Regions from separate parts of the Klebsiella sp. I138 genome, predicted to be linked through region 2. Evidence: predicted binding sites of a transcription regulator. Region 2 holds the regulator's gene; each other region holds the start of a gene.
The links. Region 2 encodes CRP, which controls carbon source genes, mostly activating them, when cyclic AMP is high. Its sites were predicted from a motif close to ATGTGANNNNNNTCACAT; they were not measured.
Positions count from the first base shown of each region.

Region 1 (3,127 bases), 830 kb from region 2:
CCGGCAATAAACAACTCATCGTTAACGTCGGCGGTGAATATGTATGATATGCAGTTCAGCCTGGATGGTAACAGCTGGAAGCCGGTCAGCGGCACCGCCTACTACTATACGTTTAACGAGCTGAAAGCCTCGGATTCGGTTTACATCTTCTTTTCCAGCAACTTCTTTAAGCAGATGGTGGCGCTGGGGATCAGCGATATTAATACCAACGATCTGTTTAACTTCCGTTTCCAGAACACCACCTCGCCGGAATCCGGTTGGTATGAGTTTTCCACCTCCAACTCGCTGATTATCAAACCGCGCGATTTCAGCATTAGTATTATTTCCGACGAGTACACCAGTTCTCCATCGCGCGAGGGGTATGTCGGCGCGGGACAGCCGTCACTGGATTTCGGCTATATCGTCACCACCAGTGGAAAAACCGCCGCCGATGAAGTTCTGATTAAAGTCACCGGCCCGTCGCAGTCGATCGCCGGGCGCTCATACTGCCTGTTCAGCTCGGCGGACGGAATGACAAAGGTTCCTTTCCCGGCGCTGCTGGTGTTTACCACCCAGACCGGTACGACCAAAAATTATGATGCCGGCTGTGATGATAGCTGGCGTGATATGACGGATGCGCTGTGGCTGACGACGCCGTGGACGGATGCGTCCGGCGATGTCGGGGTGATGAACAAGACGACGGTGAAATTTTCCATACCGATGAACGACGATATTTCGTTACGAACGGTAGATGACGATGGCTGGTTTGGTGAAGTCAGTGCTTCAGGAGAGATTCATGTTCAGGCGACATGGCGCAATATTAATTAATCTGCTCCAGGCCGTCGCGTGGGTGCTGCTTTTGGGGCTGCCTGCAACGGGCCGGGCGATTTCCGTTGGCAATTTAACCTTTTCGCTGGGCGCCGGGGAGACTTTTGTCGCCAAACGGGTACTGAATAATAACCCGAGCGCACGGCTGTATCAGATATCCGTTGTCGGGATCGATCGTCCGGGGGGAAATGAAGTTCGCTCTCGCCCGGCAGATGGCGAGCTGCTGTTTGCCCCGCGTCAGCTCACTCTGCAGGCTGGACAAGGGGAATATTTTAAATTTTATTACCATGGCCCACAGGATAACCGCGAACGCTATTACCGGGTCTCATTTCGCGAAATCCCCACCCGTAACCGTATCGCCCGCACTGCAGCTGGTGGATCGGTGGGGATCGACCCGGTGGTGGTGATGGAAACTATCCTGGTGGTGCGCCCGCGGCAGGTGCAGTTTAAATGGGTTTTTGACCGCCAGTCGGGAAGCGTCAGTAACAGCGGCAATACCTGGTTTAAGCTGCTGATCAAGCCGGGATGCAATGCAACGGAAGAAGAGGGCGAGGCCTGGTATTTGCGGCCTGGAGATGTGGTTCACCAGGCAGCGCTGCGCCAGTCTGGGGATAAATACATTATCTATAATGATAAATTTATTAAAATATCAAAGGATTGCGAATAGATTTGGTGGGGTAATAAAAAAGCCTCCCGAAGGAAGCTTTTTTATTATCAGGTCATGACCATCGGCCATTCTGGCGGTGTCTGACTCATGACTTCGATCATGACGTCTTTGATGTTACCCCAGATTTTGGCAATATCCAGCAGCGTTATCCCTAGCAAGCCGGTAGCGAACCAGCAGGCAGCGACCAGGCCGAGACAGCTGCAAATAACGGCTAAACCGGCATAATCGCTTTTGCGTAGCTGAATATTCATCGAACTGGCCAAAAACATCAGAACCGCGCTCACCAGCGGCCAGCGCAAAAGTATGACACTGGTAGTTATGGAAGCCATCAACCTCATCCTCAAAGAAAATCGGGTGCCTTTGACAACCTGGCGAGACTGACAATGACGTGGCGCTCTGGCTATCTACGGGCAATCAGGGGAGTAATGAAACAGCGTTCTTGTTTCATTAAGTTGTGTGAACTATATCACATTTGCTTCTTTATTCACCAGTCAAAAGTGTGCGTTTTTTGGTTGTTTTTAAACCATGTAATTGTTGTGGATAATGGTGAGGCTGCATTTTACCGCTCCCGCAAACAGTAAACATTGCCTTCCTGGGTTTTGATTTCTTTTTTTGTGCGCGTTATCTACGGCTTTTATTACGTAATCTTGCCAATCACACGGATAAACCGAATTAGATAGAGGTGTTGCTCTCATAATGACGAGAATGTTTCTCGATTCTCCGTGAAATTAGTATTATTCATCATTATTGAGGGTGGGGTTTTTACATCAAATGACTGGTTGCTGAAAATAGTCTCTGTTGTATAACAACGGGTGTGATCTTTTACCGTGATAAAGGCATATCGCATGGACAATAAACGGAAATGAATCGTCGCACACTGCACAACGCGTTGAGAATATTGGGTATGACGCTGGTGCTCCTGCTACCCGTCCTTCTGGCGCTGTGGTTTGCGCAAATCAGAGCAAAAGCAGAGACCTCCGATCGGCTCCGCGCATTTTCACAACTGGCGCTACAGAAAACGGAAATGGTTATCTATGAGGCGGATCAGGCGCGTGATAAAGCCATGCGATTTAAAGGGATAATATGTTCTCCCGCACATCAGCAATATATGTTGTCGATTGTTCGTAGTCTGCTTTATGTCGACGATTTAATTTATGCTGATGGTACGCGTTTGTTTTGCTCCACTTCGGTACACCCTGATACCGCATGGCGTATTCCTGCTGCGAATTATACAAAACAGCCGGATGTCGCCATCTACTACTACCGTGATACGCCTTTCTATCCCGGCTTTGCGATGAACTATATGCAGCGAGGGCATTACCTTGCCGTTATTAACCCACTGTCCTACAGCTCATTAATATCAAGCGATAAAGATTTAGCCTACGGCCTGTACGATACGAAAACGAACCTGTTTTTTTCCACCAGTAAGCATGCCGATGCTTCTCTGCACGGCCTGATTCGTCATGAAGACGCCTTTTTTCACGAGGGCCAGCGGGTATATACCGTGGCCCATTCGGCCATCCGCCCGATCGCCGTGATTATGTCCACTTCGTGCGCCAGTTATTATCAGAGCTTTTATGATCAGCTAAGGCTCACCTTACCGCTGGGGATTATTTGCAGCATTCTGATTTTACTGGTGTGGTTGCGTACCCG
Region 1 covers NZ_CP180447.1:3,771,225-3,774,351, reverse strand. Annotated here, with positions in the region: gene ecpD (fimbrial adhesin EcpD) at 1-807, shown strand, start outside; gene ACMYSK_RS17650 (hypothetical protein) at 776-1,474, shown strand; gene ACMYSK_RS17645 (YjcB family protein) at 1,522-1,803, opposite strand; gene ACMYSK_RS17640 (EAL domain-containing protein) at 2,337-3,127, shown strand, end outside.
Region 1: the regulator CRP is predicted to act here: its motif matches at 1,929-1,946, upstream of ACMYSK_RS17645 (YjcB family protein).

Region 2 (3,127 bases):
TGCTTGCGAATAATCAGGTAGCTCATCAGCGTGACGAGCAGCATCGCGGTGAGCGTATAGCCCTCCGGGACATGAAAGTGCAGCGCCAGTCCGGCGATGGCCAGACCGGCAAGGGTTCCTGCCGCCCGGTGGACGATACGTACTCGCGTCGCGCCGTAGCCGTTTTGGGTCACGAACAGCACCGTCATCAGGATCCAGTAGGGCTTGGGCAGATTCAGGGCGCTACCCATCAGACTGGCTGCCGATAGCATCACGCAGATGCGGGCGGCGTTGCGTAATGCCGGTGATTTCAATGAGAGATAGTTCTTCAGCGCAGGCAGCAGCGGCAGGCGACGTTCTTTATCTGCCATCAGGTTGCGGGCATAGAGCGGGCGCTGGGTACGCAAAACCCGGGCTATTCGACTAAAGTGCCAGGCGCAGAATTGTCCGACCGGGTTGTCAGGATGCTGCCAGGCAATTTTCTCCAGCGCACCGATTTGCTTATCCATATGAAAGCGTTGCGGATAGCGGTGGTACAGAATGTCATCGGCCAGCACCCGCAGGCGGGCAGCTACGGTTTGCGCGTTCCAGCGGATCACCGCCTCCGCGTGGCTGCGCTCTACCAGCTTTTGCACTTCTTCGGGTTGATGCAGGCTGACGGAAATATGTTCCTGTAAATCCAGCGCCACCTGAAAGGCCCGCAACAGACGTTTGTGGTCGTTGCGCTGGTTCGCCGCCAGCATATGCATCTGCTGGTAGCATTGGGTTATCAGGTCCACCACCTTTTGCTGGCGCGTGAGCAGCGGCGGCAGCGAAGTGGCCGGATCGATATGCTGCGTCAGCAGGCTGTATTTCGCTTCGCAGTAGTTAGCCAGCTCCCGATAGAGCAGGCTCAGCGATTCACGCAGCGGCTGTTCGCGCCAGAGCCAAAACCAAAACCAGTTAAACAGGCCATACCACAAGGTCCCGAGAGCGTAGATCAGCAGTGGCTCCCAGACGGGCATGTTCCCGGCAAGGCTCAGGGTAAAGATCGCGGCAATTAACGATGCGGGCAGCAGCCTGGCGTGCAGGGAGCTGATTTCCGCCGTGACGCCAAGCAGCAGCGCCAGGCCACTGAGAATCAGAGGCAGCGGGATATCCTGCTGGAGCAGAAGCTGGACGACCAGGCTGCTGCCGGCAAATAACGAACCGCCAACGATCAATCGCTTAAAAAAGCGTTTGTGAGGTGTATCGAGGCCAGCGACGTTACAACAGGCAGGCACTAACGAGAACAGCAGGCCTTGCTGTAGATGACCGAGGAAGAGACCGATTGCGACAGGCAAACACAACACCAGCGTTTGCCGCAGTGCATAGTTGACTTCCGGGTGGTAAATCAGCCTGCGCCACATAATGGGGAAACAAAAACGGCGTATTGCGGGTGCAATACGCCGTTTTATCGACTTAACGCGTACCGTAGACGACGATAGTTTTACCGTGTGCAGAGATCAGGTTCTGATCTTCCAGCATCTTCAGGATACGGCCAACGGTTTCGCGGGAGCAACCCACGATCTGACCAATTTCCTGACGGGTAATTTTAATCTGCATACCATCAGGATGGGTCATCGCGTCTGGCTGTTTTGCCAGATTCAGCAACGTCTGAGCGATACGCCCGGTGACGTCGAGGAAGGCAAGGTTACCCACTTTTTCTGAGGTTACCTGCAGACGACGAGCCATCTGCGACGACAGACGCATCAGGATGTCCGGGTTGACCTGGATAAGCTGACGGAATTTTTTGTAGGAGATTTCGGCCACTTCACATGCGGTTTTCGCACGTACCCAGGCGCTACGCTCCTGGCCTTCTTCAAACAAGCCTAATTCACCGATGAAATCGCCCTGGTTGAGGTAGGAGAGGATCATCTCTTTCCCTTCTTCATCCTTGATGAGCACAGCCACAGAGCCTTTGACGATGTAGTACAACGTTTCTGCTTTTTCACCCTGGTGGATCAGCGTGCTTTTAGATGGGTACTTATGAATGTGGCAATGAGACAAGAACCATTCGAGGGTAGGGTCTGTTTGCGGTTTGCCAAGCACCATGCGCGGTTATCCTCTGTTATAAGCTATCTCCGGGTGCCGACACAACACGGCATCCGGGCATGCAATCGTATTGTTTCCCTATGCCTGGGAAACGGCTGGTGATTTTTCTTCAGCCTGTAATGTGAACTCCTCTGCATACATGCAGTACATCAATGTAATACTGTAGCATCCTGACTGTTTTAGCATAGCTTTTGCCGCATGTCTCCTGGTGTCTCGCTTCAGCATGATGCAGGTCGCCTTCCGTTGCGAGAATTGTTATGTGCGCGTAATCTGTCAGGAAAATTGCAACCTTGGAGTTAAATTTTATGCAAGCTCGTGTGAAATGGGTTGAGGGGTTAACCTTCATTGGAGAGTCCGCATCGGGTCATCAGATTTTGATGGATGGCAACTCCGGGGATAAAGCGCCAAGCCCGATGGAAATGGTGCTGATGGCGGCGGGTGGATGCAGTGCGATCGATGTCGTGTCTATTTTGCAAAAAGGTCGCCACAACGTGACCAACTGCGAAGTGAAGTTGACGTCGGAACGCCGGGAAGAGGCGCCGCGCCTGTTTACCCATATCAATATGCATTTTATCGTGACTGGCAAAGAGCTGAAAGATGCGGCGGTCTCGCGTGCGGTAGAACTGTCGGCGGAGAAATACTGCTCGGTAGCGCTGATGCTGCAAAAAGCGGTGAACATCACTCATACATTTGAAGTGGTGGAAGCGTAATACCAGATGCCCGGTGGCGCGATGCTTACCGGGCTTACACCGTTTTGTCGCGCCGCCCGGCCATTTAAATCGCTTTGCCTTCCATCAGGCGCTCTACCAGCGGCGTCATAATGAGTTCCATCGCCAGCCCCATTTTCCCGCCCGGCACTACCAGCGTATTGATATGTGAGATAAACGAGCCCTGTAGCATCGCGAGCAGCCAGGGGAAATCGATATCCCGCAGGTTGCGGAAGTGAATCACCACAAAACTTTCATCCAGAGACGGAATGCCTTTCGCCGCAAACGGGTTGGAGGTATCGACGGTGGGAACGCGCTGGAAGTTGATATGCGTGCGTGAAAACTGTGGCGTAATGAAGTTGATATAG
Region 2 covers NZ_CP180447.1:4,598,942-4,602,068, forward strand. Annotated here, with positions in the region: gene ACMYSK_RS21395 (YccS/YhfK family putative transporter) at 1-1,367, opposite strand, end outside; gene crp (cAMP-activated global transcriptional regulator CRP) at 1,420-2,052, opposite strand; gene ACMYSK_RS21405 (OsmC family protein) at 2,358-2,762, shown strand; gene ACMYSK_RS21410 (phosphoribulokinase) at 2,827-3,127, opposite strand, start outside.

Region 3 (3,127 bases), 180 kb from region 2:
ACATCCAGAATAAACTCGAACAGCTTCAGGCCAACATCTTCAATCGTCTCTTCGCCGGTGGCGATAGTCCCGGCGTTGATATCCATTAAGTCATACCAGCGGTTTGCCAGTTCGGTACGGGTCGCCATCTTGATAACCGGTACTGCTACCAGACCATATGGCGTGCCGCGGCCGGTGGTAAACACCTGAACCGTGATCCCCGAAGCAACCTGCTGAGTGCCACAGACAAAGTCGCTGGCCGGCGTGGCGGCGAAGATCAGGCCGCGTTTAGTTGGGCGCTGGCCCGGAGAGAGGACCTCGGCAATCGCGCTTTTGCCGGATTTAGCGATAGATCCCAGCGCTTTTTCCACCACGTTCGCCAGGCCGCCTTTCTTATTGCCGGGGGAAGGGTTGGCGCTGCGGTCGGTTTTACCTAAATCCAGATAGTTATCGTACCAGGCCATCTCTTCGAGCAGGCGTTTACCCACCTCTTCGTTGATCGCCCGTGGCGTCAGCAGGTGGATAGCATCGCGGACTTCAGTCACCTCAGAGAACATCACGGTTGCGCCACAGCGAACCAGCAGATCGGACGCATAGCCGACGGCGGGGTTGGCGGTGACGCCGGAGAAGGCATCGCTGCCCCCGCACTGCATGCCCACCACCAGTTCAGAGGCCGGGCAGGTTTCGCGCTGGCGGGCGTTCAGTTTCGCCAGATGCCGTTCTGCTACCTGCAGAATATCGTCAACCATCGACTGGAACCCGACGTGGTGTTCATCCTGCAGGCGGATGATGCTGGCACTGTCGACGGCGACGGGCTGGACATCGTCGGTACCCTGAAGCAGTCGCTCCGGCTGGAGCTTTTCACAGCCCAGCCCAACCACCATGACTTCGCCGCCGAAATTGGGATTCAACGAAATATTATGGATCGTACGAATAGGGATCACGGCGGCCGGGGCGTTGATCGCCACGCCGCAGCCGTACAGGTGGTTGAGACCGACCACGCCATCAACATTCGGGTATTTTGGCAGCAGGTCTCGTTCAATAATTTTCACAACATAATCTACAACACCCGCCACGCAATGTACGCTGGTGGTGATACCGAGCAGGTTCTTGGTGCCGACGCTGCCGTCCGCATTGCGATAACCCTCAAAGGTATAGCCGGTAAGCGCAGGGAGAGGCTCCGGGACTTTCGTTGCCAGCGGTAGCGTGTTCAGCGGCGGCGCCTTCGGGAGTTCAACGAGTGATTCGTCAATCCAGCTGCCCTGCGGGATATCGCGTACCGCGTAGCCAATAACTTCGCCGTAGCGGATGATTTCACCGTGAGCGGGAATATCAACCAATGCCACTTTGTGACCTTGCGGGATATGTTCTATGAGCGTTAGCCCATCAGGGAAACGCGTTCCGGCTTGTAAACCTCGATCGTTAACAATAATCGCCACATTATCCGTTGCGTGTACTTTTATATAAAACGCCGTCGGCGATTGTTGTTTAATTTCAATGTTAGCCATTGTCCAGTATTCTCCAGCAAGGTGCGAATAATAAAATAAAACGGTTATTCAATTCGGAATTTCAGATTTCTGGGAGAAAGAATGTCAGGTGTTTTGATTTTAAAATGTGATCTAAATCACTCATTGTTGCTAGCGCGAACCCGTTAAAGAGGGAAAACACCGGAACTGTGCATCAGCGCCCATTCATTATGGCATTTGCACAATTATAATGATTTATTTATTGTCCTTATGGGTCTTGTGCACAGTGTCCAATGACCGCGAGCTGATTATACTGAGTCATGCTTGCAATGCGCCGGATGAGTAAATCGATAGCCCCTGATATTGATTTATTAATAATTAAGAATCACACCAAAAATAAATAAATGGAAGGTGTGTCGTGCCTGAGGAATATTAAATGAGTCTGGATGCAACGATAGAAGAAAGAAAAGGTGTGCCAACCCGATATTTAATTTTGCTGATAATATTCATTGTTACCGCCGTTAACTATGCTGACCGTGCAACGTTATCAATTGCCGGCACCGAAGTGGCAAAAGAGCTCCAGCTGAGCGCGGTCTCAATGGGCTATATTTTCTCTGCTTTTGGTTGGGCATACTTGCTGATGCAGATCCCCGGAGGCTGGCTGCTCGATAAATTTGGCTCGAAGAAAGTCTATACCTATAGCCTGTTCTTCTGGTCGCTGTTTACGTTCCTGCAAGGCTTTGTCGATATGTTCCCGCTGGCCTGGGCCGGGATTTCGATGTTCATCATGCGCTTTATGCTCGGCTTTTCAGAAGCCCCTTCCTTTCCGGCGAATGCCCGTATTGTGGCTGCCTGGTTCCCGACGAAAGAGCGCGGTACCGCCTCGGCTATCTTTAACTCCGCACAGTATTTCTCTCTGGCGCTGTTTTCGCCGCTGCTGGGCTGGCTGACCTTTGCCTGGGGTTGGGAGCACGTCTTTACCGTGATGGGCGTGATTGGCTTTGTGCTGACCGGTCTGTGGGTCAAGCTGATCCATAACCCGACCGACCATCCGCGAATGAGCAAAGAGGAGCTGAAGTTTATCTCCGAGAACGGTGCGGTCGTTGATATGGACCACAAAAAGCCGGGCAGCGCAGCGGCCAGTGGACCAAAGCTTCACTATATCAAGCAGCTGTTGAGCAACCGCATGATGCTGGGCGTGTTCTTTGGTCAGTATTTTATCAATACCATTACCTGGTTCTTCCTTACCTGGTTCCCGATTTACCTGGTACAGGAAAAAGGCATGTCGATTCTGAAAGTGGGTCTGGTGGCCTCCATCCCGGCACTGTGTGGTTTTGCCGGAGGTGTGCTGGGCGGGGTGTTCTCTGACTATCTGATTAAACGTGGTTGGTCTCTCACCATGGCACGTAAGCTGCCGATTGTCCTGGGAATGCTGCTGGCATCAACCATCATTCTGTGTAACTACACCAATAATACGGCGCTGGTCGTGATGCTGATGGCGCTGGCGTTCTTCGGTAAAGGGTTTGGCGCACTGGGCTGGCCGGTGATTTCCGACACCGCGCCGAAAGAAATTGTTGGCCTGTGCGGCGGCGTATTCAACGTCTTTGGCAACGTCGCTTCCATCGTAACTCCGCTGGTGATTGGTTACCTGGTAAGTGAATTGCACTCATTCAACGCAGCGC
Region 3 covers NZ_CP180447.1:4,775,471-4,778,597, forward strand. Annotated here, with positions in the region: gene garD (galactarate dehydratase) at 1-1,487, opposite strand, end outside; gene garP (galactarate/glucarate/glycerate transporter GarP) at 1,882-3,127, shown strand, end outside.
Region 3: the regulator CRP is predicted to act here: its motif matches at 1,592-1,609, upstream of garD (galactarate dehydratase).

Region 4 (3,127 bases), 1.0 Mb from region 2:
ATGCCGTAGAGGTAGTACATGTGCGTCCCGGCAAAGACGCCGGAAGAGAGCAGGCCGACAAAGATCGGGAATGACCAGTCCGCGTACCAAAAACCTTTATTCTGTTCCATGCGTTATCCCCTTATTTGCCGCTCAACGCGCTATGCAGCAGATCCAGCCAGTTCGGCACGGTCATGTGGAAGGACTCAATCATCTTCATGTCAAATCCGCGGAAGAAGCCACTCAGCACGAACAGGGCGATAATGGCCGTCATCATGATTTTGGTGACGCGGTTCCAGCCTGCGTCTTCGACGCCTTTACCGATCAGAATCCCCAGCACCAGACCCGGTACGGCGTTGCCCATAATCAGCTGCGCGGCGCCGCCGAAAATAGTGGCCCAGAAGCCTGATTTCTTACCGGCATCGATAGCCGCCAACCAGAAGATAACCGGCATGATGATGTTCACCAGCAGGTTGGCTGCAGGCACCAGCACCTTCACCGCAGTGACCTGTAATGCTTCCGGTACCGCAGAGGCCGTAGAGTTCAGGAATGCCACCACCACCATGCCGATGAGACCGCAGGCAATGGCCATTTTCTTAGGATCGTGAAGGGTTTCTGCCACGTTGCGATTTTTCATCATCAGGGCCGAGGCGCCCCAGTGCGGGATAATGCGGTGGTCAACGTCCTGGGTGAAAGCACCCGCTGCGACGGAAGAAGCCCAGGCGTTAAAGAAGAATCCCAGACCAAAGGAGAAGTGGGAAGCCGGATCGCCTTCGCAGGAATTCAGCTCGCCCAAGGTACGAAACGCCCCCATCCCCTGGGTGGTAGGCGCATGAAACATGCGTGCCGCTCCGGCGCCCACTCCGACGCCGACCAGGCCGCCGATAATGAGCGATTTTATTAAAATTATCAGGAACATAGTTTAACCCTATGGTGAAGATCAGGTTTGCGTAACGAAATCCACTTTATCGACATTAATGGCCGTTACGTTGACGGTGACATCCAGCTCCACGCTGTAGGTCCGTCGTTCACGGCGCAGAAAGAAGAACAGAAACGCTTCTTTGCGCACCGCTTCACGCGCATGAACAACCTTCACATCCTGTGGCTCAATACGCAGTAAGATGTGCGGTGAAGTGCTCATCACCGCTGCCTGTACGTGGTTCAGGGCATCGGCAAAGGCGCGCGTTTTGCTTTCGCCTTTGCCCTTGACGCTCACCGTGGTGGTGAATTGCTCTTTCATGCTCACGCGCCGTATTTCTTTTTCCAGGCTTCTACCAGGCGCTCGCCCAGCTCTTCTTTATCCATAAAGCCGAAACCCAGTACGTTGTAGCCTTCGTTGATAGCGGTCACGCCTTCATCAACGGAGCGCATGCCATATTTTGCTTTGTAACCGTGCTTGTTCTGCGCGGTGATAGCGCCTGCGCCACCGCTGCCGCAGAAGGAGATACCGAAGGTGGCATTTTCTGCTTTCATCATGTCACCCAGCTTCATATCAGCGGCAACGCCCGGTACGACAACGGCACGAGCACCGGCTTTTTCCGCGCCAGCGGCCACTTTTTGCCCTTTACCCAGGCGGTCGCCAATTACGACAGTAATTTGTTCCATTTTTTGCTCCTTACAGGTTGTCTTTTGCTACTTCGAAGTGGACGGACAGCAGCCAGGATTCTTCTTCTGGCAGGTTGCCGAATTCCGCAACCACTTCGCGGGCAAGCATCATTGAATCTTCTGAAATTTCTTCAAACAGGCTGGCATCCACTTCCGGCAGCGGCTCGCCGCTAATCGACCGGTGGGCCATTGCCCGCACGTGGGAAGTCAGCATCTGCTCCTGAACGGCGTTGGGGATGATATTGCGACGGCTTAACAGTGCGTAAACCCGCGGCAGCATCTTCTCAGCCAGCAGCTCAGTTTGCGTTGCCTGTTCCCCTACGTCGTTTATTACCGCTCCGTTATTCACTTGTGTTACCCCGTTGATGTCTCTGGGGATAAAACTAGCGCCGGGGGGAAGGAGTTTGTAGCGAGTTGTTTTCCACTTCGAAGTGGAAAGGCGGACGGCATGCGTGATCTATTCCACATAATCGGTGTGAAAATGGCATGAAGAGACTGTTTTCGGCGAAATCACGTGATGGGCGTCACAAGAAAATCATTGTGTTACCGGCTGAAGACGGCGGAATAAGCGGAAAAGAAAAGGGGAAAAGTGTGATGCCAGCAGGGTTTTATCGTGGAAGTTGAGCAGGAGGCATCGACAGATGCCTCCTGAAACAGGACTTAGCGGTATTTCTGATGGTAGGTATTACGGGTCGTTTTGAACCCTTCTGCGGCAGCCTGGGCCTCTTTCACTTTACCTTCATCCGCCAGCTTCAGCGCGCCGTCAATCTGGCCAATCAGAATATCCAGACCGTGGCGATAGTCTTTCATTTCTGCGCTGTCCGCCGCTTTACCTTCCAGCTTCGGCGGGGTGTCCTTCTGCGCATCCACGGCGGCATCGCGCATTTTGGTCAGCGCCGCTTTCAGTTCGCCCGCATCGGAGGTTTTTTGTACCACCTGCAGGTTTTGCGCGATGGTGTCCATATCTTCGCCCAGTTCAGCGGCGAACGCTGAAACAGAGCCCATTGCAAGGGCGGAGACCGCCAGCATTGCTAACAGTTTTTTACGCATTGCTCACATCCTTTTTTATTATTAAAACAAACGGGCGCCGCAGGGAGCGCCCTTCTGTACAGATTATTTTGCAAACAGCATATCGAATGGTGGGGATAAAACGGTGTTACTGTCCGGCGATTTTCATCTCCGGCAGCAGCACGGAGCCGCACTGAATATTACTGCGCGTTTCGATATCGTCACCCACGGTCACGATATTACGCCACATATCTTTCAGATTGCCGGCGATAGTAATTTCGCTTACCGGATACTGAATTTCACCATTCTCAACCCAGAAGCCAGAAGCGCCGCGTGAATAATCGCCGGTCACGCCACTGACACCCTGCCCCATCAATTCAGTGACGACAAGTCCGGTGCCCATCTCTTTAAGCAACTTTTCAAAACTCAGACCGCGGCCGTTAATCCGCCAGTTATGGATGCCCCCCGCGTGCCCGGTGCTCTTCATGCCCAGCTTGCGCGCCGAGTAGTTGGTCAGCAGCCACTGCGTCAGCAC
Region 4 covers NZ_CP180447.1:3,595,536-3,598,662, forward strand. Annotated here, with positions in the region: gene ACMYSK_RS16765 (DUF4310 family protein) at 1-110, opposite strand, end outside; gene ACMYSK_RS16770 (DUF4311 domain-containing protein) at 122-898, opposite strand; gene ACMYSK_RS16775 (DUF4312 family protein) at 920-1,219, opposite strand; gene ACMYSK_RS16780 (SFCGS family glycine-rich protein) at 1,222-1,584, opposite strand; gene ACMYSK_RS16785 (glycine dehydrogenase) at 1,595-1,933, opposite strand; gene cybC (cytochrome b562) at 2,245-2,634, opposite strand; gene pmbA (metalloprotease PmbA) at 2,741-3,127, opposite strand, start outside.
Region 4: the regulator CRP is predicted to act here: its motif matches at 2,035-2,052, upstream of ACMYSK_RS16785 (glycine dehydrogenase).